3 regions of the Staphylococcus sp. TCBT05 genome follow, and region 3 is predicted to be linked to each of the others. Evidence: predicted binding sites of a transcription regulator. Region 3 holds the regulator's gene; each other region holds the start of a gene.
What was found. The regulator CtsR, encoded in region 3, represses protease genes until heat stress. The targets are predictions, from matches to a motif close to ATGGTCAATAAAGGTCAAACA.
Positions count from the first base shown of each region.

Region 1: clpP (ATP-dependent Clp endopeptidase proteolytic subunit ClpP) is a predicted target of CtsR. The motif match lies at 4,311-4,331, and genes of this name have one in related genera.
Region 2: clpB (ATP-dependent chaperone ClpB) is a predicted target of CtsR. The motif match lies at 3,911-3,931, and genes of this name have one in related genera.

Region 1 covers NZ_JBUQDQ010000038.1:1,037,869-1,045,881, forward strand. The annotation lists gene ACY191_RS12070 (hypothetical protein) at 139-372, shown strand; gene ACY191_RS12075 (DUF4887 domain-containing protein) at 515-1,195, opposite strand; gene ACY191_RS12080 (hypothetical protein) at 1,488-1,685, shown strand; gene ACY191_RS12085 (TIGR01777 family oxidoreductase) at 2,064-2,960, shown strand; gene clpP (ATP-dependent Clp endopeptidase proteolytic subunit ClpP) at 3,681-4,265, opposite strand; tRNA gene ACY191_RS12095 (tRNA-Arg) at 4,420-4,491, shown strand; gene ACY191_RS12100 (cytidine deaminase) at 4,687-5,088, shown strand; gene ACY191_RS12105 (putative quinol monooxygenase) at 5,126-5,452, shown strand; gene ACY191_RS12110 (SAM-dependent methyltransferase) at 5,790-6,509, opposite strand; gene ACY191_RS12115 (hypothetical protein) at 6,645-6,896, opposite strand; gene ACY191_RS12120 (FAD-dependent oxidoreductase) at 6,942-8,013, opposite strand, start outside.
Region 2 covers NZ_JBUQDQ010000038.1:902,346-910,358, forward strand. The annotation lists gene ACY191_RS11350 (beta-ketoacyl-ACP synthase III) at 1-253, opposite strand, end outside; gene ACY191_RS11355 (YjzD family protein) at 483-674, shown strand; gene clpB (ATP-dependent chaperone ClpB) at 1,250-3,862, opposite strand; gene ACY191_RS11365 (acyltransferase family protein) at 4,343-6,148, opposite strand; gene ACY191_RS11370 (metal-sulfur cluster assembly factor) at 6,499-6,807, opposite strand; gene ACY191_RS11375 (Cof-type HAD-IIB family hydrolase) at 6,920-7,762, shown strand; gene ACY191_RS11380 (CoA-disulfide reductase) at 7,796-8,013, shown strand, end outside.
Region 3 covers NZ_JBUQDQ010000038.1:1,366,350-1,374,362, reverse strand. The annotation lists gene pdxR (MocR-like pyridoxine biosynthesis transcription factor PdxR) at 1-1,317, opposite strand, end outside; gene pdxS (pyridoxal 5'-phosphate synthase lyase subunit PdxS) at 1,417-2,304, shown strand; gene pdxT (pyridoxal 5'-phosphate synthase glutaminase subunit PdxT) at 2,306-2,881, shown strand; gene ACY191_RS13650 (NupC/NupG family nucleoside CNT transporter) at 2,930-4,144, opposite strand; gene ACY191_RS13645 (CtsR family transcriptional regulator) at 4,302-4,763, shown strand; gene ACY191_RS13640 (UvrB/UvrC motif-containing protein) at 4,785-5,336, shown strand; gene ACY191_RS13635 (protein arginine kinase) at 5,329-6,339, shown strand; gene ACY191_RS13630 (ATP-dependent Clp protease ATP-binding subunit) at 6,353-8,013, shown strand, end outside.

The sequences.
Region 1 (8,013 bases), 330 kb from region 3:
ATTAAATTGCACTTTATATTTATATTATTGTAATAATTCGAGTCATAAGTCAAATTTCATAACTTGCTACCTTTATTTTGCCTAGAGGGAGCTTAAAAGTTAAACTAAAAGTAACTTTACTTACAAGGGGGTCGTGTTATGTCCAGCAATGAAAAACCTAAAGTTTTAACGCCTGGTGATGGTCAATATAAAGATGATAGCTATTTTAAGCATCATCGACATAGCAACAATAATCATGATGCCAAAGGCTACAGTCGCCATTATCATTATGGTACGAGAATTGGATGTGGTCCTTTCGGTTGTTTAGGCGGTTGTTTGACTTTAATACTACTACCAATAATTATAATTTATTTCTTACAATTATTCTTTTGATTTTTCCATTGAAAATATAAAAAGACACGCCACGTAACTTTAGTATTGTTGTACCCCTATTAAGTAAGTTGAGATTATGCATACTTACTATTAGATGTACCACACTCGTCAATCGTGTCGTGCCTTATTTTAAATTAATATGTTAGTCTTCATCTGAAGATTGGCTACTCTTTTCTGAGCTGTTATTACCTTGGCTACTTGAACTAGATGATCCTTGACCTGAATTCTGAGTTGATTTTTGTTGTGTTGATGGTTGTTCTGTGGATTTTGGTTCAGTTGTCTTTTTTTGCTGTGTTGATGGTTGCTCTGTTGTTTTCTCTTCGGTTGATGGCTCTTCAGTAGTCTTTTCTTCAGTTGATGGTTCTTCTGTTGTTTTCTCTTCAGTTGATGGTTCCTCAGTAGTCTTTTCTTCAGTTGACTTCTCTTCGGTTGAAGGTTTTTCCTTAGTTTTCTGCTCTTGTGTAGTATTACGTTCTACTGTTGCTGGTTGTTGGGTCTGTTGCTGTGTTTGTTGCGTTTGTTGCGTTTGTTGCGTTTGCTGAGTCTGCTGGGTTTGTTGCATTGTTTGTTGCGTTTCTTCAGTTGATTTGTCTTTTTTCTTTTTTTCTTCCTTAGTTTTCTCTTTTTTCTTTTCTTTTTCTTCTTGCTTTTGGTCACTTAAGCGTTCATTCGCTCTATTAGAATGATCTACAAAAGCAAAGATTGCGAAAACAAGGCCGAATAAAAGTAGGAATACTATAACCCCACTAACGATTTTGGCAAACAAGCTCATCTTCTTTTTACCACGACCATCAAAATCATTATTTTGATTATGCTTTGGCATATGCTTCCCTCACTTTAATTTTATATCTATTTAATCGTAAGCTCTGTTAAATTACAATTTACTATTGTCAAAAATATATTTTACAACATTTCAAAGTTGATTAAAACTTATTACCACTTTTTTCACTAGTTAATATTGAAATTACATTTACAATTGTAGAATAAAAACACAAAATATCTTATTATTTATTGTAAATCCATTTTAAATTAAAAGAAGTCACCCTTTCAATAAAACAAATGAAAACATAAGTTTTTTAATAAATTATAGCTCGAGTAAGGATGTGTCATAATAAGTGGAAAATAGTGATTTATTCAAAAATTCAAACGATCCACAACAATTTAAGCAGCATGGTATACGACAAATGATGAAAGAAAATGATGCATATGAATCAACAGATAATGATAAGTCTAATCACAAAATAATACCAATCACTTTGGCTTTACTGATTATTATAGCTATTACTCTAATTACCTTTTTTATATTTTTATAACCATAAATGATTATGTATTATTCTCTTAGTATGATTAATTCATTTTTCAAAGTTATCAAAATTCAAAAAGATAATTTTACAACAATAATTGAGATAACATAAAAAAGGTCTATACTATAATGTATAGACCTATACTAAAGGGAGTCAAAATTTTACCTTCATTGTATATTATGGGGTATACTCGAATAATTAAGAAAAGATTAATTATTATTGAAGGTACTTTTATTATAACTTATACAATATGAATATAAAGGCTTCTAAAGGTTAGTTAATGACATATTAATGAACAATTTTTGAAAAAATTATGACCTTCTATTTTAAAGTAACTAAGAAGATGAATAATTAAAATGAAATGCAATTTATTCTAGAGGTGATACGATGAAACAGTATTTAATCACAGGTGGCACTGGTATGGTTGGCAGTCAATTAATTGATGCAATCGTGGAAAGTGATGCGCATATTACTGTATTAACAAGACAAAACAAAATCAATTCACACCCAAAAATTTCCTATGTGAATTGGACTGAATCTGATTGGGAAAGTAAAGTTCCAGATATAGATATTGTGATAAATCTAGCTGGTGCAAGTCTTAACCATAGATGGACTAAGCAACATAAACAACAAATTATGTTAAGTCGTATTCAAGCAACTCAAACATTATATGAATTGTTTAAATCAAGAACAAAACGCCCAGACGTATTTTTCAATGCAAGTGCCGTTGGGTATTATAGACCTGATTATAACCGTACCTATACAGAATTATATAAATCGTTACCTTTTGACTTTCTTTCTGAGGTCGTCTATCAATGGGAACGACGCGCAAAACAATTCGAAACATTAGGTTCACGCGTAGTCATCGGTAGATTTGGTATGGTGTTATCAGACAAAGGTGGCGCATTACCATTAATGAAACAAAGTTACGACTATTATGTTGGTGGCAAACTAGGTTCTGGCCGCCAATGGTATTCATGGATTCATATCGATGATTTAGTTAGAGCCATTCTATATACAATCAATGACGAAAATGCAAAAGGGGCATTTAACTTCACTGCGCCAATTGTAGAACGTCAAAACTTATTTGGTTATACATTAGCTCGTATTACTCATCGCCCTCACTATACATGGGTGCCGTCACTAGCTTTGAGATTAGTACTAGGACAAATGTCCACTGTTGTTTTAGATACGCAAAAAGTCATTCCAAACAAACTTCAAGCACTAGACTTTAAATTTAAATATCCTGACTTGAAAATTGCACTTGAAGATTTGGTACATTAATTTAAATATAATGAGAGGAGATATACATGAAGCAAGATAGTGTTACTCATATCCTTTTATTAATTGCAGGCATACTTATATTTATTAATGGCATATTTGCATTTGAAAATTCTGTACCGATGATTATTGTTTCTAGTTTTTTCATTGTAATAGGAAGTATTTGCACAGTTTTTGCCAGTCTACTTATTTTCAAAAAGTATAAGTCGTAATCTTATTCATATCAAAAAGTTTGAATCATAAATTCCCGAAATATAGCACTCAGATAAATGCATTCAATTTATCTGAGTGTTTTTTTGTTTTAATTACGTATTGTTGGCTCGCTTTCCTAGGGGACAGCTTCAGCCTGTAGTCTTCCGCTCGTCCTGCTCCCTCAGGAGTCTCGCCAAAATACGTTGAAATTATTTATGTCTTTTAAATTACTGTACATTCAAATTCTTATATTCAATTTGTCTTGTTTATGTTGGTATATCAATCATTAAATACTTAATACCTTATCTACTAGATTTTCATTCATAGTACGTTTTGTTGACTCACTTTCCTAGGAGACAGCTTCAGCTTATAGTCTTCCGCTCGTCCTGTTCCCTCAGGAGGCCCGCCAAAATTGTGTCCCAAAAATTATAAAAAAGGCAACTTCTATATGATTTCAATAGAAATTGCCTTCTAGTAATTGTACTAAAACTTTATGTCTTAGAGACTTTATTTCATTGTATCCTTTGAAAATTAATCTTCAGGATTCATAACGTGGTCTACTAAACCGTATTCTTTCGCTTCTTCAGCTGATAAGAAGTTGTCACGATCAGTATCTTTTTCAATTTTTTCAATTGATTGACCAGTACGATCTGCTAAAATTTGATTTAATTTAGCACGTGTTTTTAAAATATGGTTAGCAGCAATTTCGATTTCAGTTGCTTGACCTTGCGCTCCACCTAATGGTTGGTGAATCATTACTTCTGCATTTGGTAATACATAACGTTTACCTTTCGCACCAGCAGCAAGTAAGAATGAACCCATTGAAGCTGCCATACCAATACAAATTGTTTGAACATCAGGTTTGATATGTTGGATTGTATCATAAATAGCAAAACCAGCAGTCACACTTCCACCTGGTGAGTTGATATAAAGATAAATATCTTTCTCAGCATCTTGTGCTTGTAGGAATAATAATTGTGATACGATAGAGTTTGCTACGTTATCATCGATTTGTGAACCTAACATGATAATACGATCTTTTAATAAACGTGAGTAAATGTCATAAGCGCGTTCCCCACGGTTTGTAGTTTCAATTACTGTAGGTATTAAATTCATTAATATTGCCTCCTTATTTCTAACTGATAAACTTATTTTAACCTAAAAGTCAAACATGGTCAAAAAATAAAGCTCAAAATATTTAACCATTTTTATTTCATTCTTGTTGACCCTTACAAATAACATTTGTAAACTAATATTATTGTTATATTTACCCCTCGTAGTGTAATGGATAACACATAAGATTCCGGTTCTTAGAATAGGGGTTCGATTCCCTTCGAGGGGATACCTAACCCATAATTACATACAATTTAAGATAAAGAACCCCATAATGATGGGGTTCTTTTTATATTATCTATCAATAATGTACTATATTCTACAATATTTCAGAGACTTTTTGGGATTCAATAATTAATATTAATGTTATATAATAACAAGTAAGAATTTCTGAATTTTCAGTCATCTACATAGGAGGAAAAACATGTCTATAGAAAAACAACTTTTTGAAGCTGCTAAGTCTTTAATCGAACTTAGATATCCGAATGGTTGGGGTGGTGCGGCAGCTATGTATTCACTAAATGGCAATATCTACACTTCAATAGCACCTGAAGTTATAAATGCATCTACGAATTTATGTATTGAAACTGGTGCCATTTTGGAAGCACATAAAAATAATGATCCAATCACACATACAATTTGTGTTGTAAGAGATGATGAACAAAGTCAGTTTAAGATTCTTACACCTTGTGGTACTTGTCAAGAGCGCTTAAAATATTGGGGTAGTGAAATTAAAGCAGCTGTTACTGACAAAAACTTTACTCTAACATTTGTTACACTTAAAGAATTACAACCTTATCATTGGTCACAAGCATATTACGATTAAATATTTAATTAATGCATTTAGATAGGAGATTTTTAAAATGAGTTTAACCGTAAATTTATATTATACTGGTAAAAATGGAAGCGCAAAACGCTTTATCGAAGCTATGATTAATGAAGGAATTGTAGCAAGAATTAAAGCGCAACCTGGTAATTTAAAATATGATTATTTCTTATCTTATGAAGATCCTGAAACTGTGTTACTGATAGATAGTTGGATAAATCAAGAAGCATTGGATAAGCATCATGCTTCAGATATGATGAAAGAAATTGCTGCATTACGAGATAAATATGATTTACATATGAAAATGGAACGTTACAAAGAAGATAATGATTCACATAATGATGATCATTTTTTAAGAAAGTAATCGCAACTTTTCACAAAAGGTGACTTTTCACGTTTTTTATACACATCAACTTCATTGATTGACTGCGCATTTCGCGACTTCTAATGGCATGATTAAGAGGTGCGTTTTGAACTACATCTTATCCTAAACATGCAAGCAACAATAAGACAAAGTGTTAACTTAATGATTATCACTTTGTCTTTTTAATATGATTTTATAATGCTATTTTTTAAATTATTTTCAACAAAAATATCAGTCCGACTTTCACAACTTATATCAATTTGGTAATAGTAAACTTTTTACAGCTTAAACTATCAATTTCATTTTCTAATTATTATGGTTATAATTCTGTGTTGTGTTATAGCTCAACTTTATCATTACCTCTTATTGTAATTTTCATCATAGTATGCGCATTTTTTTGAAATTCATAATCAACTTTAATCAGTTCTGTCTCATGACCTAAATCTGAAATATAGCTCAAAATCTCAGATAGATATTGGTATTGCTCACCTTTTAAATCAACTATAGGAAAAATTCTAATTTCGTTCTTTGACACGCGAAGCATTTCATTAATGCAAGCACGATGAAATTCATAATCTAACTGGTCAGCGTACATAAATAAAAAATGTGCAGATAATAAAATATCAAAACTATGATCTGCAAATGGCAGAACAGGCAACTTCGCGGCTACATAATCTTCCTTATTAATGACCATATCCGAATAACAATTCTCTAATGCTTGGATGCGCGAATTTTTTAATTCTTGTGTATTCTTAAAATATGTCCAATTATAAAGATGCTTTGCTTTCTCTATATTTTCTATCGCATGTTCAATATCTTGTTGCCCTTTCTTATATAATGATTGTTTATCAAAATAATAAGCTATGTCACATGATTTAATATTTATTGAAGACGATTTCATTTGAGAACCAAAAGCACATGCACCTGCTGGACAATCAAGTATATTCTTCCCCTTTAATTCTGACGCATTTAAATTAAACATTTTCATATATTCATCAAACGTACGTCCAATAAATATAATTCTATCTAGACTTAACCGATCTGTATTTACGCTCAAACAAAACACATCCTTCACAAAATTGATTTCATATATCCATCTTTTAACTTAACATTTATTAGAATATTCTGAAATAAGTGATTAAATAAAAAAGAGTTCACTTATTAATGAGTGAACTCTAAATTTATACTGTTGTTATTTTATAATAATTTCTTTAAAAGTTTCATACAAGAATAATACTAACAGACTTAAACAAAATGCACCTATAATCATAGTTAAAATAACTGTTGCAATACCTACAGTTGCTAAGGTAGAAAAACCTATAAATGCACCTATTACACCAGATAAAATGCTAACGATAATTGAAGTACTTCTATTATTTGTTAACCAAAATGATAATCCTAATCCTACCAAAATACCTATGATTATTGAAAAAATAAGACTCATAATTTCACTTCCTTTTAGATATTAATCAATTTAATGCTTATATATCTATCCATTCTTAAAATTACTGAACATATTACTAAAGTTTTTTGCAGCCTTGTCATTAAAACATAAATCTAAGATTTGTTTAGTTTGTTCTGCCGTATCTTTCGCGTATTTAAACATTTTTTCTTCATATTGTATAACTGCTTCATCTAAATTATTATTTTCAATAATTTTTAAAGCTAGCTCTGATGCATCTAATAAAGCTAAATTTGCACCAGATCCAGAAAATGGTGACATCAAATGTGCAGAGTCGCCAATCAAAGTAACCCCTTTTTTATGGTTCCATTTGTGACCAATAGGCAATTCATAAATACGTCTTGGAAAAATCTCTCCGTCTCCATATGAAATGAACTTATGCAGTTCTGGATTCCAATCTGAAAATTCATCTATTAATTTATTTTTTGTTTCTTCACGATTTTCATAATTTATACCATTATTGTGTAACCAATCTTTTTCAATTTTAAAACTCACATAAGTACGAATTGTGTTGTTACCATTCACTTGTGCTAAGATACCTTTTTGATCTCCTAAACCAAAGAAAGATCCTGGTCCATTTAATTCCAATAAGTCTTTATGCTTTTCTTTTACATTTAATGTGTTTACTTCAATCATGCTTAGACCTGAATATTCTGGTACAGCATCACTAACTAAAGGTCTTACTTTAGAAAATGCCCCATCTGCACCTATAACCATATCGACAATTACGCTTTCTTCGTTTTTAAATTTTAATTCAAATTGGTTATTTTCTAATTCATTTATATACTCTAATTTATATCCCCAATAAATAGAATCAGAATTAACAGATTCTAATAACATATTTTGTAATGTTGCTCTGTCTATTTCAGGTCTATCAAATTCCGTTGCTGTTTCTTCAACATAAATATTTCCTGATTTATCCATTATTTTAATGGCTTGCCCTTCATATCTACACAGTTGTTTGAATTTATCCATTAATCCTGCTCGTTTTAATGCTTTTTGTCCCATTTCTGTACTTAAATCTAGTGTGCCACCTTGATTTCTGTATGTTGCTGATGGATCTCCTTCGAAAATTGTAGGTTTGTAGCCAGCTTGTTGT
Region 2 (8,013 bases), 460 kb from region 3:
AGTCTCCTGTCGATGTTGCCACTAAAATCATATCAATATCAGATGCTTCAATACCTGCATCCTCAATTGCTTTTAAACTTGCTTTATAAGCTAAATCCGATGTTTCTTCATCTTCACTAGCCCATCGTCTTTCTTTAATTCCTGTCATTTTTGAAATCCATTCATCGGATGTTTCTAAAAATGTTTCAAAATAGGCATTATCTACAACATTTTCTGGAGCGTATGCACCGAAACCTTTAATACCCACGTTCATAGTTGAACACCTTCTTAATTATAATTTTAATACCAGGTATTAATTTAACATAATACACATTTGAAATACAAGAACTATGACTAATATGTAGGTGAAATACCTATTTTATTATAAATTAAAGAAAATCTTTGTACAATGCAAATGAATATATTCTGCTGATAAATACTATACAAATAGCGCTTTCTTATTTATAATGTAACTATATATATTAAATTGGAGGCATTACATAATGAAATACCTCGCAGTGTTATTTTGGGCTGTTCTATTATTAGAGATGGTCAATTTTGTATTAAACAGTTTAGATGGTGGCGGTGCATTAAATTTAATTACACCAATCATTGCAGCAGTCGTATTTACAATTCTGATTGCATTATTTGATTTGGTTGTAAAACCTTCTACCAAACAATCTAAAGAATCATAAAGTATTTTGACAAGCCAGTACAAAGGCTTGTCTTTTTTTGTTATTGCATGATTAATTAAGCTAATCATATGCATCATATGTATCAATAAGTTGGATTTTAATGTGGTGAATATTTTTTGTAGCATTTATATTTTGTATGATGCACAGTCTTTCTTAACAAGACATAACACCTACATTTATCATGTGTGGTCAACACCTGAAAATTTCATTTAATAACAACATAGGGTCTGAGACATTATTCTTTCAGACTAAAATAGCTGATTTGTGATTTTATTTAAATCTTCGTCTCTTAACCTGTTATTCATTTCTTGTTTTACCTCAGGGATAATTTCTGTTTCAATTAATTTATTATAAAGTGTCTAATTTTTTGTAGTGATAACATATAAGAACTGCGTATTGTTTGCGAGACAACTGATGGAGTAAGATGCGTGGCGCGATAAATGCTCGACCCAGTCCCCTTGGTAAGCAAGTAATAACAATACGCAGTATTGATAGAAATAACAAGCCCATCAAAGATTTTTAATCTTTGATGGGCTTAATGCTGGGTATTTAGATTCCAGACTTTATTCCTAAGATTATTGTATTGTTTGTGGTTTGTGTTCTTCGAATGTTAAACCATCTTCAGATAAATCAATGCTGATTGTTGTACCTTCTGGGAAGTTTTCTCGTATCATTTTTCGTGCTAATGGTGTTTCAATTTGACGTTGTACAAATCGTTTCAATGGTCTTGCACCGAATTGTGGTTCGTATGCTTCTTCGCCTAACCATTGTTTTGCTGCATCTGACACTTCTATTGAAATACGTTGTTCCATCAAACGAATGTTTAAGTGTGTTAAAATTTTGTCTACGATTAAACTCATATCATTAACTGTTAATGGTTTGAATAAGACAATATCATCCATACGATTAATGATTTCTGGTTTGAAATATTGATTTAAATTATTCATAACTGCTTTTTCAGTATTCTCTGTAATCACACCGGCGTCTTTAACATTTTCAAGTAAGATCTGAGAACCAATGTTACTAGTCATGATAATAATTGTATTTTTAAAGTCTACTGCTCTACCTTTAGAATCAGTTAAACGTCCTTCTTCTAGTATTTGTAGCAACACATTAAATACATCAGAATGTGCTTTTTCGATTTCATCTAACAGAATAACTGAATATGGATTACGTCTAACCGCTTCTGTGAGTTGACCACCCTCATCATGACCAACATAACCTGGAGGTGCACCAATTAATCTTGAAACGGAATGTTTCTCCATATATTCGCTCATATCAATTCGAATCATATGTTTTTCAGAGTCAAATAAAGTAGACGCTAACGATTTAGCTAGCTCTGTCTTACCTACACCAGTTGGACCTAAGAATAAGAAACTGCCTATTGGTCTGTTAGGATCTTTAATCCCTGCTCTTGCTCTTACTACAGCATCAGCTACTAAATCTACTGCTTTATCTTGACCTACGACACGTTCATGTAGTATATCTGCTAGATTTAGTAATTTTTCTCTTTCAGTTTCTACTAATTTAGAAACAGGAATACCTGTCCATGAGCTAACGATATCACCTATTTCTTCATCTGTAACAATTTCTCTGATAATACGGTCGCTATCTCCATTTTGCTCATATTGGAATGCAGCTTCCATTTCTTGTAATTCTTTTTCAAGTTCTGGTATTTTACCATGTTGTAATTCTGCTGCTTTTTCTAAGTTATAGTTGTTCTCAGCATCTTCTAATGCTTTTCTATTTTCATCTAATTCAGTGCGTTTCTCTTGAAGCTTAGCAATTTTACCTTTTTCTTCTTCAACACGTGATTGAATTGCATTTTGCTTTTCTTTTTCATTAGATAATTCTTCTTGTAACTCTTGTAGACGTTGTTTACTTGCATTATCTGATTCATTCTTCAATGCAGACTCTTCAATTTCTAACTGCATTACTCTTCTATTAACTTGATCTAATTCAGTTGGATTTGAACCCATTTCTGTTCTAATCGTAGCACAAGCTTGGTCGACTAAATCTATTGCTTTATCAGGTAAGAATCGATCCGTAATATAGCGATTTGATAATTCTGCAGCTGCAACAAGTGCTCTATCTTGAATTCTAACACCATGATATACCTCATAGCGTTCTTTTAAACCACGTAAAATAGAAATTGTATCTTCTACATCAGGCTCTGATACATTTACTTTCTGGAAACGACGTTCTAATGCAGAATCTTTTTCAATATATTCTCTATATTCATTAAGTGTTGTTGCACCAATACAATGTAATTCACCACGTGCTAACATGGGTTTCAACATGTTTCCTGCATCCATTGCGCCCTCAGTTTTACCTGCGCCTACTAACATATGGATTTCATCAATAAATAAAATGATTTTTCCATCTGACTCTTTAACTTCTTTCAATACGGCTTTTAAGCGTTCTTCAAACTCGCCACGGTATTTCGCACCTGCAACAAGTGCACTTAAATCAAGCTCGAATATTGTTTTATCTAATAATGACTCTGGCACGTCCTTTTTCACAATTCTTTGTGCTAATCCTTCTACGATTGCTGTTTTACCTACACCCGGTTCACCAATTAGCACAGGATTATTTTTTGTCTTTCTACTTAAAATTCGAATCGCATTACGAATTTCTTCGTCACGTCCAATGACTGGATCCATATTACCTTGACGTACTTCCTCTACTAAATCACGACCATATTTCTCTAACGCCTCATAATTAACTTCAGGGTTTTGTGATGTCACATGATTTCCTCCTCTTATTTTTTTAATTATTTCCGTTATTACTTCTTTTTTATTGCCGACAAATTGTGCTGTCGTTGTATCTATGTCTATTGCTGATAATATTAAGTGTTCCATTGATATAAATTCATCTTCATATGATTTCATATAATCTTCAGCTTTAGTAAATAATTCATTTGCTTTTGCACTTATATACTGCCCGTATTGAACGTTGTCACCTTGAACAGTTGGATATTGTTTTAATTTATTATTATAAGTTGTTAATAATTCGTTTGTATCAATATTGGCACGTTCAAGTACACTATTAAATAAACTTTCATCTTCATTTAATGCAGCGGCTAATATTGCTTCAATTTCTATATTTTGATTTTCATATGTTTTAGCTAATTCCATTGCCTTTTGTAAGGCTGATTGAACTTTATAGGTCATTTGATTAATATCCAATATGATTCACCTCACCATTGAGTGTTTGATCAAACCAAAGTTAATTTGACTTTGACTTTCTTTGACCTTAATTTAATTATAGTCCCTCTTTCATGATTTATCAACCATTATGATTTATTTTAATCATAATTTTTTAAGCGTTTATAGAAAATAATACGCTCAAAATAAATTGCTCAATCAAACGTTTATCGTTTTCATGCCAAATGTTAATTAGAATTATGTCATTATCCTTTTAACAATATTTTATACATATTTTTTATATTACCAATACTTATTTGTTTAAACTTATCGTAGCAAGTTATAACACTGTCATTAATAAATGATCTATTTATAAAACTGTCTATCGGTTCAGCAAACTTACGCTCACATATCAGCAACTTATTGTAATTATATTCAACTTATATCGAACTATGACGCCACAAAAAATAATGGTAATCCTTGTTAGATATTTAACAAAGAATTACCATCATTTAATAGATATTATTGAGTTATTTGTTTCGTAATTTCATCTGATAAGGCTCTGACTCCTGATGGTTGTAAATGAATGCCATCAGAAGCAAAGTATTCAGTATGTCCTTTCGAACGTTTATACCAATCAACAACCTTCACATTTTTATGTTCTTTTGCTGCGTCTGCAATCAATTTATTTACATGTGATTCATAACCTCTCGGAACACGTGTATTGACGAGATAAATATCTGCCTTATCAAATTGACTTATTAATTCATTTAATTGTGCTTTAGAAAAGTCACCATTAGTTCCCAATTCTAATACAACTTTATTACCAGCTTTATTGTAACTTTCATATTTTTGTTGAATCAATGGCGTTGCTTCGTATAAATTACGACCAACTTTACCATCAATTTCTGCATTTGGTACACGCTCTGTAAAATACTCTCCGATATCTACCATAACAGAATCACCAATAAGCAATGGCTTGATATCTTTATAGACTTTGTTAGATGTACTATCTTCTTTATGTTTCGCATCATCTTTACTGTTATTTGCTGTTTTACTTTTGCCGTCCTTTTTTTGTGAAGAAAAGCTTGTTGGTTTGTGTTGTTGTTGATCCTTCCCTAATTGATCAAATGCACCAGCAAATATAAACACTGTTGGTACTAAAATAATAGATAATGCGACTGTCCTAACAAAGGACACCCGTTTAAATCGATTGAGTGAGAAAGCTTTAAAGCTATATTTTCTAAATGGTGTCTCGATGTATCTATATGATAATTCTGCCAAGATTAATGTAGTTATGATATCCAATACATACACATAAATTGGTATTTGCCCTTCCACATAATAGGAATGGATAAAGCTTATTACCGGAAAATGCCATAAATATAAACTATAAGAACGTTTGCCAATATATACAAATAGCGGATTACCAATTACCTTTGCAAAATATGCTGATGGGTGGACAACACTCAATATCACAAAAAGAGTCAACACTGATATAACATAGAATCCACCGTTGTAAATCCAATCACTATTGTCATCAACAAAAATAAATAACATGATAATAACCACTGTACTGACAATTCCTAATCCATCAATTGTATGTGACAAGATACGAGGTGGATTAGCTTTCAATTTAAATGGTGGCCATAAAAATGCGAGTAGGACACCAAGCAACATCGTTTGTAGTCTAGTATCAGTACCGAAGTATACTCTAGAATGTTCCATATGAGGTTCAGAAATTAATACCATTAACAACAATGAAACTAATGAAACAATCCAAAAAATCAAGGTTATATTTCTATATTTCTTAACTGTTAATAGTAATGTGATCAGGACTATTGGAAAAATTATGTAAAACTGCTCTTCTATCGCTAGTGACCACAAATGTTTTAATGGCATAAATGCAAACTGTTCAAAGTAGTTTACATCAGTCATAATATACCACCAATTGGATACATAAAATATTGCTGCAAATGCATCATGCTTAATATTTACGATTTGATCTGGTTTTAAAATCAGTGTCATCATAGATACTACGCCTACCAACACAAAAACGGCAGGTATGAGTCGTTTCATTCTACGTAACCAGAATTGCTTTAAATTGATACTTCCAGTTTCTTCAAACTCTTTCAGTAATAGACTAGTAATTAAATAACCAGAAATAACAAAGAAAGTATCTACACCTAAAAAACCACCCGTTAGCCACTGTTTATTAAGATGGTAAATAATAATTGCTAAGACCGCAATTGCTCTTAAACCATCAAGGCCAGGCATATAACGTGTATGACGGTGTTTGTTCATTCCCAAATTTGAATCTCTATTCATTTAAAATCAAACCTTCATACTCAAATTTTAAATCTATTTATGCATATTTCATCCATTTTACTAAGTTATTGTAATACTTTTGTAATGTAACTGCAATTAATTTAATAATTTTGCACGATAATAATATTTAATATTTTTGTAGTTATAGATTATAATTCGCATTTTAAATAAACTCAAACATTTTCATTCTTTCACTGAACAGTGGCAAATCGTAACTATATTCACTACGAAATATACTTAACTCAAACTACTCACCCCACTAAATAGAATAAAAAAAGACCAACTAACACACCTTTAAAAATCTAAGATGTGTTAATTAGTCTCAAACAAGATATTTATTCACTTCTTTATTAGCCAATGCCTAACGCAATTTTAGCGTAGCGAGACATCATATCTTTGTCCCATGGTGGACTCCAAACAATATTAACCTCTGTATCTGAAATCTCAGGTATTTCAGCTAATACCATTTTAACTTGGTTCATAATTTGCGGTCCTAGAGGACATCCCATTGAAGTCAATGTCATTTCAACCGTACATAAACCGTCATCATCCACGTCGACATTATATACTAAACCTAAGTTTACAATATCAATTCCTAACTCAGGGTCAATTACCATTTCGAGTGCATTAAGTATGCTATCCTTTAATCCTTCATCCATTCGTCTCACCTCTTCGTTATTAATGATATTAACAATATATCAAATATCTTACAAAACGCCAATAAAATGCTATGATATTCATACACTATTATTATAACTTAAGGAGATTTTAATGAAACCTTTTTTAATATGTTTAGACTTAGATGGCACATTGTTAAATGATGATAAGGAAATTTCACCTTATACAAAGGAAGTACTAAAAACGTTACAAGCGCAAGGACATAAGCTTATGATAGCTACCGGTCGTCCATATCGAGCTAGTCAAATTTATTATCATGAACTTAATATGGATACACCTGTCGTTAATTTTAATGGTGCTTTCGTCCATCACCCTAAAGATAATAACTTTAAAACAGTACACGAGGTATTAGATTTGGACTTGTCTAAGAGCATTATCCAATCTCTAAATGACTATGGTGTATCTAATATTATTGCTGAAGTTAAAGATCATGTATTTATTAATAACTTTGATCAAAAATTATTCGATGGCTTCTCTATGGGAACACCAAAAGTAGAAACAGGCGATTTACTAACAGCATTAACTGAATCACCTACATCAATAATTGTGGAAGCAGAAGAAGTAATGATTCCACGTGTTAAACAAATGTTAACAAGATTCTATGCAGAGAATATCGAGCACCGTCGTTGGGGATCACCGTTCCCAGTTATTGAAATTGTCAAACAAGGTATCAGCAAGGCAAAAGGTATTGACTATGTAAAACATCATCTAGACATAGATCGTAATCAAATTATTGCCTTTGGCGATGAGGATAATGATTTAGAAATGATTAAATATGCGAAATATGGCATTGCAATGGACAATGGCCTTGATGAACTAAAGCATGTTGCCAATGAAGTTACTTATTCTAACAATGAAGATGGCATCGGTAGATACCTTAATACATTCTTTGAATTAAATATCCCGTACGAAGCAACAATTAAATCTAAAATATAATGCATTATTTTTGCTTAAAGGAGGTTGTTGACTGTGTCTAAAATAGTCGTTGTAGGTGCTGTAGCTGGAGGCGCGACGGTCGCAAGTCAAATAAGAAGATTAGATAAAGAAAGTGAAATCATTGTCTTTGAAAAAGATAGAGACATGAGTTTCGCTAATTGCGCATTGCCGTATTATATTGGTAATGTTGTCACTTCAAGAGACCTCGTTTTAGAAGCAACACCTGAACAATTTTATGATAGTAAGCAAAT
Region 3 (8,013 bases):
AAATTTTACATCTTGTAAGTTTTGATCATATTCATTAAATGGTATGATTTTTAGGTTATTTTGTTTTGCTCTCTTTAAGCACTCTTCTAATGTAAGACCATTTCTTACTGTTAAGGTGAAATGCATGCCAGCAAATGCACCGTTGACTTCTAATTGTTCTTGGTAAGGTGTGAGTGCATCAATTATGAATTTCAATTTAGCCTTATATACTTTCCTCATTTTATTTAAATGGCGTTCAAAACTACCTGATTCCATAAAGCTGGCTACCATTTTTTGCAAATGAGTTGGGACGGTATTACTTTCTTTATTGGAAAGTGTATCGTATCTTGAACAAAGATTTTTGGGGAGTACTAAATAAGCCATTCGACAACTTGGATAAAGAGATTTTGAAAAGGTACTGATATATATCACTTTGTCTTTAGTATCTAAACTTTGTAATGCAGGGATGGGTTTGCCGAAGTAACGAAATTCCGAGTCATAATCATCTTCAATTATATAACGCTGTTCACTTTGTTGTGCCCATTGAATGAGTTGGGTACGCTTTTTTAAATTCATTACATACCCAGTAGGGAATTGATGTGATGGAGTGACATATGCAACATTGTGATTGAATTTCTTAAATGCCTCTAAAGCAATACCAGTTTTTTCTACTGTAATTTGTTTATACTTGATTTGTTTTTTATCTAGTATTTTTTTAATTGGAGGATAACTCGGATTTTCAATATAAAATTGTGGTTTATTTAGAATGTCTGTCACTAAATTAATCAGTTGTTCAGTTGAAGAACCAATTATTATTTGTTCTGGATGACACGTTACCCCACGACTATTAAAAAGGTAATGTGCAATTTCTTGTCTCAATTGCCATTCTCCTTTTGGGTTTGTACGTTGTAATAGTGATAGTTGATCATCTTCGAAGGCGTCTCTAGCATATTTTCTAAATTGTTTCATTGGAAAATATTCTGCATCTATTTCTGATAAGTTAAACGCCAAAGTTTCATTGTTATTTTCATTATTACTAACTTCATTAGAGCTATATGCGATAGTTTGATTTGGTGATTCATTTAAATGTGTAGCATTGCGATTAACAATAGGTAAGGTTTCAATGTCGGACACGAAGTATCCTGATCGTGGCTTGGAATAAATATAGCCTTCATCTAAAAGTAGTTGATATGCATGTTCTATTGTTGTATGACTGATTGATAGATGCTGGCTCAAAGCTCTCTTAGATGGAAATTTATCATCAGATTGGTATTGGCCTTCGATGATTTGCTGTTTTAAATTTTCATATAAATTGAGATAAAGATGTTTATTAGGCATTTAACTGACCCCTTGAAATATTTTAAAATTGTACCTTTTTAAATACCAGTTTATCTTTTAAAATGAATTTAATCAACTAAGTAAAGGGGTAATTTATTCATGTCTAAAGTTACTGGATCAGAAAGAGTAAAAAGAGGAATGGCTGAAATGCAAAAAGGCGGCGTTATTATGGACGTTGTTAATGCAGAACAAGCTAAAATTGCAGAAGAAGCAGGTGCCGTTGCGGTAATGGCATTAGAACGTGTACCTTCTGATATAAGAGCTGCAGGTGGTGTAGCACGTATGGCTAATCCTAAAATTGTAGAGGAAGTTATGAATGCTGTTTCAATTCCTGTTATGGCAAAAGCACGTATCGGTCATATTACTGAAGCACGTGTATTAGAATCTATGGGTGTTGACTATATCGACGAATCTGAAGTTTTAACGCCAGCTGACGAAGAGTATCATTTACGTAAAGATGCTTTCACTGTACCATTTGTATGTGGTTGCCGTAATTTAGGAGAAGCTGCTAGAAGAATTGGTGAAGGTTCTGCGATGTTACGTACTAAAGGTGAGCCAGGTACAGGAAATATCGTTGAAGCAGTGAGACACATGCGTCAAGTAAATGCGGAAGTTAGTCGTTTAACTGTAATGAACGATGATGAAATTATGACTGAGGCTAAAAACATTGGAGCACCATATGATGTTTTAAAAGCAATTAAAGACAATGGTCGTTTACCAGTAGTTAACTTTGCTGCAGGTGGTGTAGCAACTCCTCAAGATGCTGCATTAATGATGGAATTAGGTGCGGATGGCGTGTTCGTTGGTTCTGGTATTTTCAAATCAGAAGATCCTGAAAAATTTGCAAAAGCAATTGTTCAAGCTACAACGCATTATCAAGATTATGAATTAATTGGTCGTCTAGCTAAAGAATTAGGCACAGCAATGAAAGGTTTAGACATCAATGAATTATCATTAGAAGAACGTATGCAAGAGCGTGGATGGTAATATGAAAATTGGTGTACTAGCATTGCAAGGTGCTGTGCGAGAGCATATCAGACATATTGAACTCAGTGGACATGAAGGTGTAGCTGTAAAGCGTGTAGAGCAATTAGCAGAAATTGACGGATTGATTTTACCAGGTGGCGAATCTACTACATTGCGTCGATTGATGAACTTATACGGTTTTAAAGAAGCGTTACAACAATCTACTTTACCTATGTTTGGCACATGTGCAGGTTTAATTGTGTTAGCACAAGATATTGTAGGCGAGGAAGGTTACCTAAATAAATTAGATATCACAGTTGAACGTAATTCATTTGGCAGACAAGTAGATAGCTTTGAAAGTGAGTTAGATGTAGCTGGGATTGCGAAAGATATTGAAGGTGTATTTATAAGAGCGCCTCATATTGTAGAAGCTCACGGTGAAACGAAAGTGTTAAGTGTTGTGGGTGAGAAGATTGTGGCAGTTCAAGAGGGACGTTATTTGGGTGTTTCATTCCATCCAGAATTAACTGATGATTATAGAGTCACGCAATATTTTATTGATCACATCGTAGCACCTACTACTGTTGAAAAAGTATAATAAAAAAAGCAGTTTGGTTAAATAACCAAACTGCTTTTTTGTTGTTTATTAAATGAAGAATCCTGCAATTGCTGCAGAAATAAATGATACTAATGTTGCACCGAAAAGTAATTTTAAGCCAAAACGTGCAACTACGTCACCTTTTTCACTGTTAAGTGATTTTATAGCTCCAGAAATAATTCCAATTGAACTGAAGTTAGCAAAAGAAACAACGAATACAGAGATTACACCTTTAGCGTGATCACTAATTTCCTTTGTCTTACTTAAGCTTTGCATTGCAACGAATTCATTTGATAATAATTTAGTTGCCATAATTGAACCAGCTTGTACAGCATCGTGCCAAGGTACGCCAATTAAGAATGCAAATGGTGCAAAAACAAACCCAATTAATGTTTGGAAATCCCATGTGATACTACCACCGCTAACTGCAGTGAAGATAGCACTAACAACGCCATTTAATAATGCAATGATAGCAATGTACCCAATTAACATTGCACCTACGATAATTGCGACTTTAAATCCATCAAGGATATATTCACCTAGCATCTCGAAGAAAGATTGTTTCCCAGCTTCACTTTCTTCTACGATTAATTTATCTTCCTTTGCATCAACTTTGTAAGGATTGATGATTGAAGCGATAATGAAACCACCAAATAAGTTTAATACAACAGCAGTAACGACATAGCGTGGTTCAATTAATGTGAAATATGCGCCGATGATTGAAGCAGAAACTGTCGACATTGCTGAAGCAGTCAATGTATATAAACGTTGACTTGGAATGTGTGCCAGTTCCTTTTTCAGTGAAATAAACACTTCTGATTGCCCAAGGATTGCTGCAGCTACTGCATTATAAGATTCTAAGCGTCCCATTCCATTAATCTTAGAAATAGCTAAGCCTAAAACATTAATAATCCAAGGTAAGATTCTCGTATATTGTAAGATACCGATTAGTGCCGAAATAAATACAATTGGTAATAACACGTTAAAGAAGAAAGGTGGGTTTTTAGGATCTACGAATTCAAATCCGCCAAAAACGAAATTAACCCCTTCTGCAGCTTTAGCTAATAGATAATTGAATCCATCAGATATAGCGCCGATAACTGTAATACCGAATTTAGTTTTAAGTAAAATAAACGCAAATACAAGTTGAATAACAAGTAACAGACCAACGTATTGCCAACGTACTTTCTTTTTGTCAGAACTAAAAAGGAAAGCTAGTCCTAAAAATACAGCAATTCCAATTAATCCAATGATAATGTGCATAATTTTTTCATCCCTTTTATTTTTTCTTAATACCTATAATACAATAAAATATCAGTCTCTGAACATCATTAATCAAAAATTTTTCAAACATATTGGTTGAAAAAGGTCAAAGTTGGTCATATAATATAGTCAAAGAAGGTCAAAAGAGGTGATAATCATGCACAACATGTCCGACATCATAGAACAGTACATTAAAAAATTATTTGAAGACGCCAATGAAGACGTGGTGGAAATCCAACGTGCAAATATTGCACAACGTTTCGACTGTGTGCCTTCGCAATTAAATTATGTAATCAAAACACGTTTTACTAATGAACATGGTTATGAAATTGAAAGTAAACGAGGTGGCGGTGGTTATATCCGAATCACTAAAATTGAAAACAAAGATGAAACTGGGTATATTAACCATCTACTTCAATTAATTGGACCTTCAATTTCACAACAACAAGCGTATTATATTATAGATGGTTTGTTAGACAAATCTTATATCAACGAGAGAGAAGCAAAAATGATTCAAGCAGTTATTGATAGGGAAACGTTGAAGATGGATGTAATTGCTAGAGATATTATCAGAGCAAATATTCTTAAACGTTTATTACCTGTGATTAATTATTATTAAAGTAAAGTGAGGTGTTTGGTCGTGCTATGTGAGAATTGTCATTTAAATGAAGCGGAAGTTAAGTTAGCAGTTAAAGGACAAGATGGCGTGAATGAGAAATGGGTTTGTTCAACTTGTGCTCAGGGAGGAAATCCATGGACGCAGAATCAACAACTTCAGTCTCAAGATGATATTGAAGGTGCATTTGTTGTTAAACAAATTTTACAGCATTTAGCAGCTAAACACGGAATTGAATTTGATGAAGTAGCTTTTAAAGAAGCAAAACGATGTCCAACTTGTCGCATGACACTTAAAGATATCGCACATGTCGGTAAATTTGGTTGTGCAGACTGCTATGCAACTTTCAAAGATGACATTGTTGATATAGTGCGACGAGTACAAGGTGGCCAATTTGAACACACTGGGAAAACACCTCGTTCATCATATAGAAAGTTAGCATTAAAGAAACAAATTGAGGAAAAGTCAGAACACCTCAATAAGTTAATCGAAGAGCAAAACTTTGAAGAAGCAGCTGTTGTTCGAGATGAGATCAAGGCACTAAAAGCGGACAGTGAGGTGAGCCGCGATGAGTAAAGATTATATTAGTCCTTATATGAGTGAATGGATGCGTGATAAAGAGGAAAGTCCAGTTGTCATGTCATCGAGGATTCGTTTGGCAAGAAATTTAGAGAATCATGTGCACCCACTTATGTTTCCATCAGAACAAGATGGATTTAGAGTGATAAATGAAGTACAAGATGCGCTTCCAGATTTGTCGATTCAACGTTTGGATACGATGGATCAACAGAGCAAGTATAAACTTGTTGCGAAACATCTTATAAGTCCAGAGTTAATAAGACAGCCAGCTTCAGCGGTATTACTCAATGATGATGAGTCACTTAGTGTAATGGTAAACGAAGAAGATCATATTCGTATACAAGCAATGGGTAATGATTTATCATTGAAATCACTTTTCGAGAAAGCATCTCATCTAGATGACGAACTTGATAAGGCAGTTGATATTAGCTTTGATGAACACCTAGGTTATCTCACAACTTGTCCTACAAATATCGGAACGGGTATGAGAGCAAGTGTGATGTTGCATTTACCAGGATTATCGATAATGAAACGAATGAATCGTATTGCTCAAACGATTAATAGATTTGGTTTTACGATTAGGGGTATATATGGGGAAGGCTCTCAAGTTTATGGTCATATATACCAAATTTCGAATCAATTGACATTAGGTAAAAATGAAGAAGCAATAATTGAGAGTTTAACTGAAGTGGTTCAACAAATTATAAATGAAGAATTACAGATTCGTGAACGATTAAATGAACATAATCATACGGAAACGTTAGATAGAGTTTATCGATCGTTAGGAATTTTGAAATATAGTAGACTCATATCAATGGAGGAAGCTTCGTTAAGATTAAGTGAAGTGAAACTTGGCATTGATTTAGGCTATATTGAATTGAAAGACTTCAAATTTAATGAGTTGATGATTGCGATACAATCACCATTCTTATTAGATGAAGAAGACGAGAGAACCGTGAATGAAAAAAGAGCGGATATATTGAGAGAACATATCGTTTAGGAGGTCATGTTATATGCTATTTGGTAGATTGACAGAGCGTGCGCAACGCGTATTAGCACACGCCCAAGAGGAAGCAATTCGATTAAATCATTCAAATATTGGAACAGAGCACTTACTTTTAGGTTTAATGAAAGAACCAGAAGGTATTGCTGCTAAAGTTTTAGAATCCTTTGATATTACTGAAGAAAAGGTAGTAGAAGAAGTTGAAAAGCTTATAGGTCAAGGACAAGAGCAAATGGGTGCGTTACATTACACACCAAGAGCAAAGAAAGTAATTGAATTATCAATGGATGAAGCTAGAAAGTTACATCATAACTTTGTTGGCACTGAACATATTTTACTTGGTTTAATTCGTGAAAATGAAGGTGTCGCTGCTCGCGTATTTGCAAACTTAGATTTAAATATTACAAAAGCACGCGCGCAAGTTGTGAAAGCTTTAGGTAGTCCAGAAATGAGTAATAAAAATGCACAAGCAAATAAATCAAATAACACACCAACACTCGATGGACTTGCACGTGACTTAACAGTAATTGCAAAGGATGGTACATTAGATCCTGTTATTGGTAGAGATAAAGAAATCACTAGAGTTATTGAAGTATTAAGTCGTCGTACAAAGAATAACCCAGTATTAATCGGGGAACCAGGTGTAGGTAAAACTGCAATTGCAGAAGGTTTAGCTCAAGCAATCGTTAACAATGAAGTACCTGAAACATTGAAAGGCAAACGTGTCATGTCACTAGATATGGGTACAGTTGTTGCCGGAACAAAATACCGTGGTGAATTTGAAGAGCGCTTGAAAAAAGTTATGGAAGAAATTCATCAAGCTGGTAATGTTATCTTATTCATCGATGAGTTGCATACACTAGTAGGTGCAGGTGGTGCAGAAGGTGCAATTGATGCATCAAACATCTTAAAACCAGCACTTGCACGTGGAGAACTACAATGTATCGGTGCGACAACATTAGACGAATATCGTAAGAACATTGAAAAGGATGCTGCGCTAGAACGTCGTTTCCAACCTGTGCAAGTTGATGAGCCAACAGTAGAAGATACAATTGAAATCTTAAAAGGTTTACGTGATCGCTATGAAGCGCATCACCGCATTACGATTTCAGATCAAGCACTTGTATCAGCTGCTAAATTAAGTGACCGTTATGTATCTGATCGTTTCTTACCAGATAAAGCAATTGACTTAATTGATGAAGCAAGTTCAAAAGTTAGACTTAAAAGTCATACAACACCACCTAACTTAAAAGAAATCGAGCAAGAAATTGAACAAGTGAAAAATGAAAAAGATGCAGCTGTTCATGCTCAAGAATTTGAAAATGCAGCTAATCTTCGCGATAAACAAACTAAATTAGAAAAACAATATGAAGATGCTAAGAATAAATGGAAAAACACACAAAACGGTGAAAATACTTCACTTTCAGAAGATGATATCGGTGAAGTTATCGCTGGTTGGACTGGTATTCCATTAACAAAAATTAACGAAACTGAATCTGATCGCCTATTAAACTTAGAAGGTACGCTTCATGAAAGAGTTATCGGTCAAAAAGACGCTGTTAATTCTATTAGTAAAGCTGTGAGACGTGCTCGTGCAGGATTGAAAGATCCTAAACGTCCAATTGGTAGCTTTATCTTCTTAGGACCAACGGGTGTAGGTAAGACAGAACT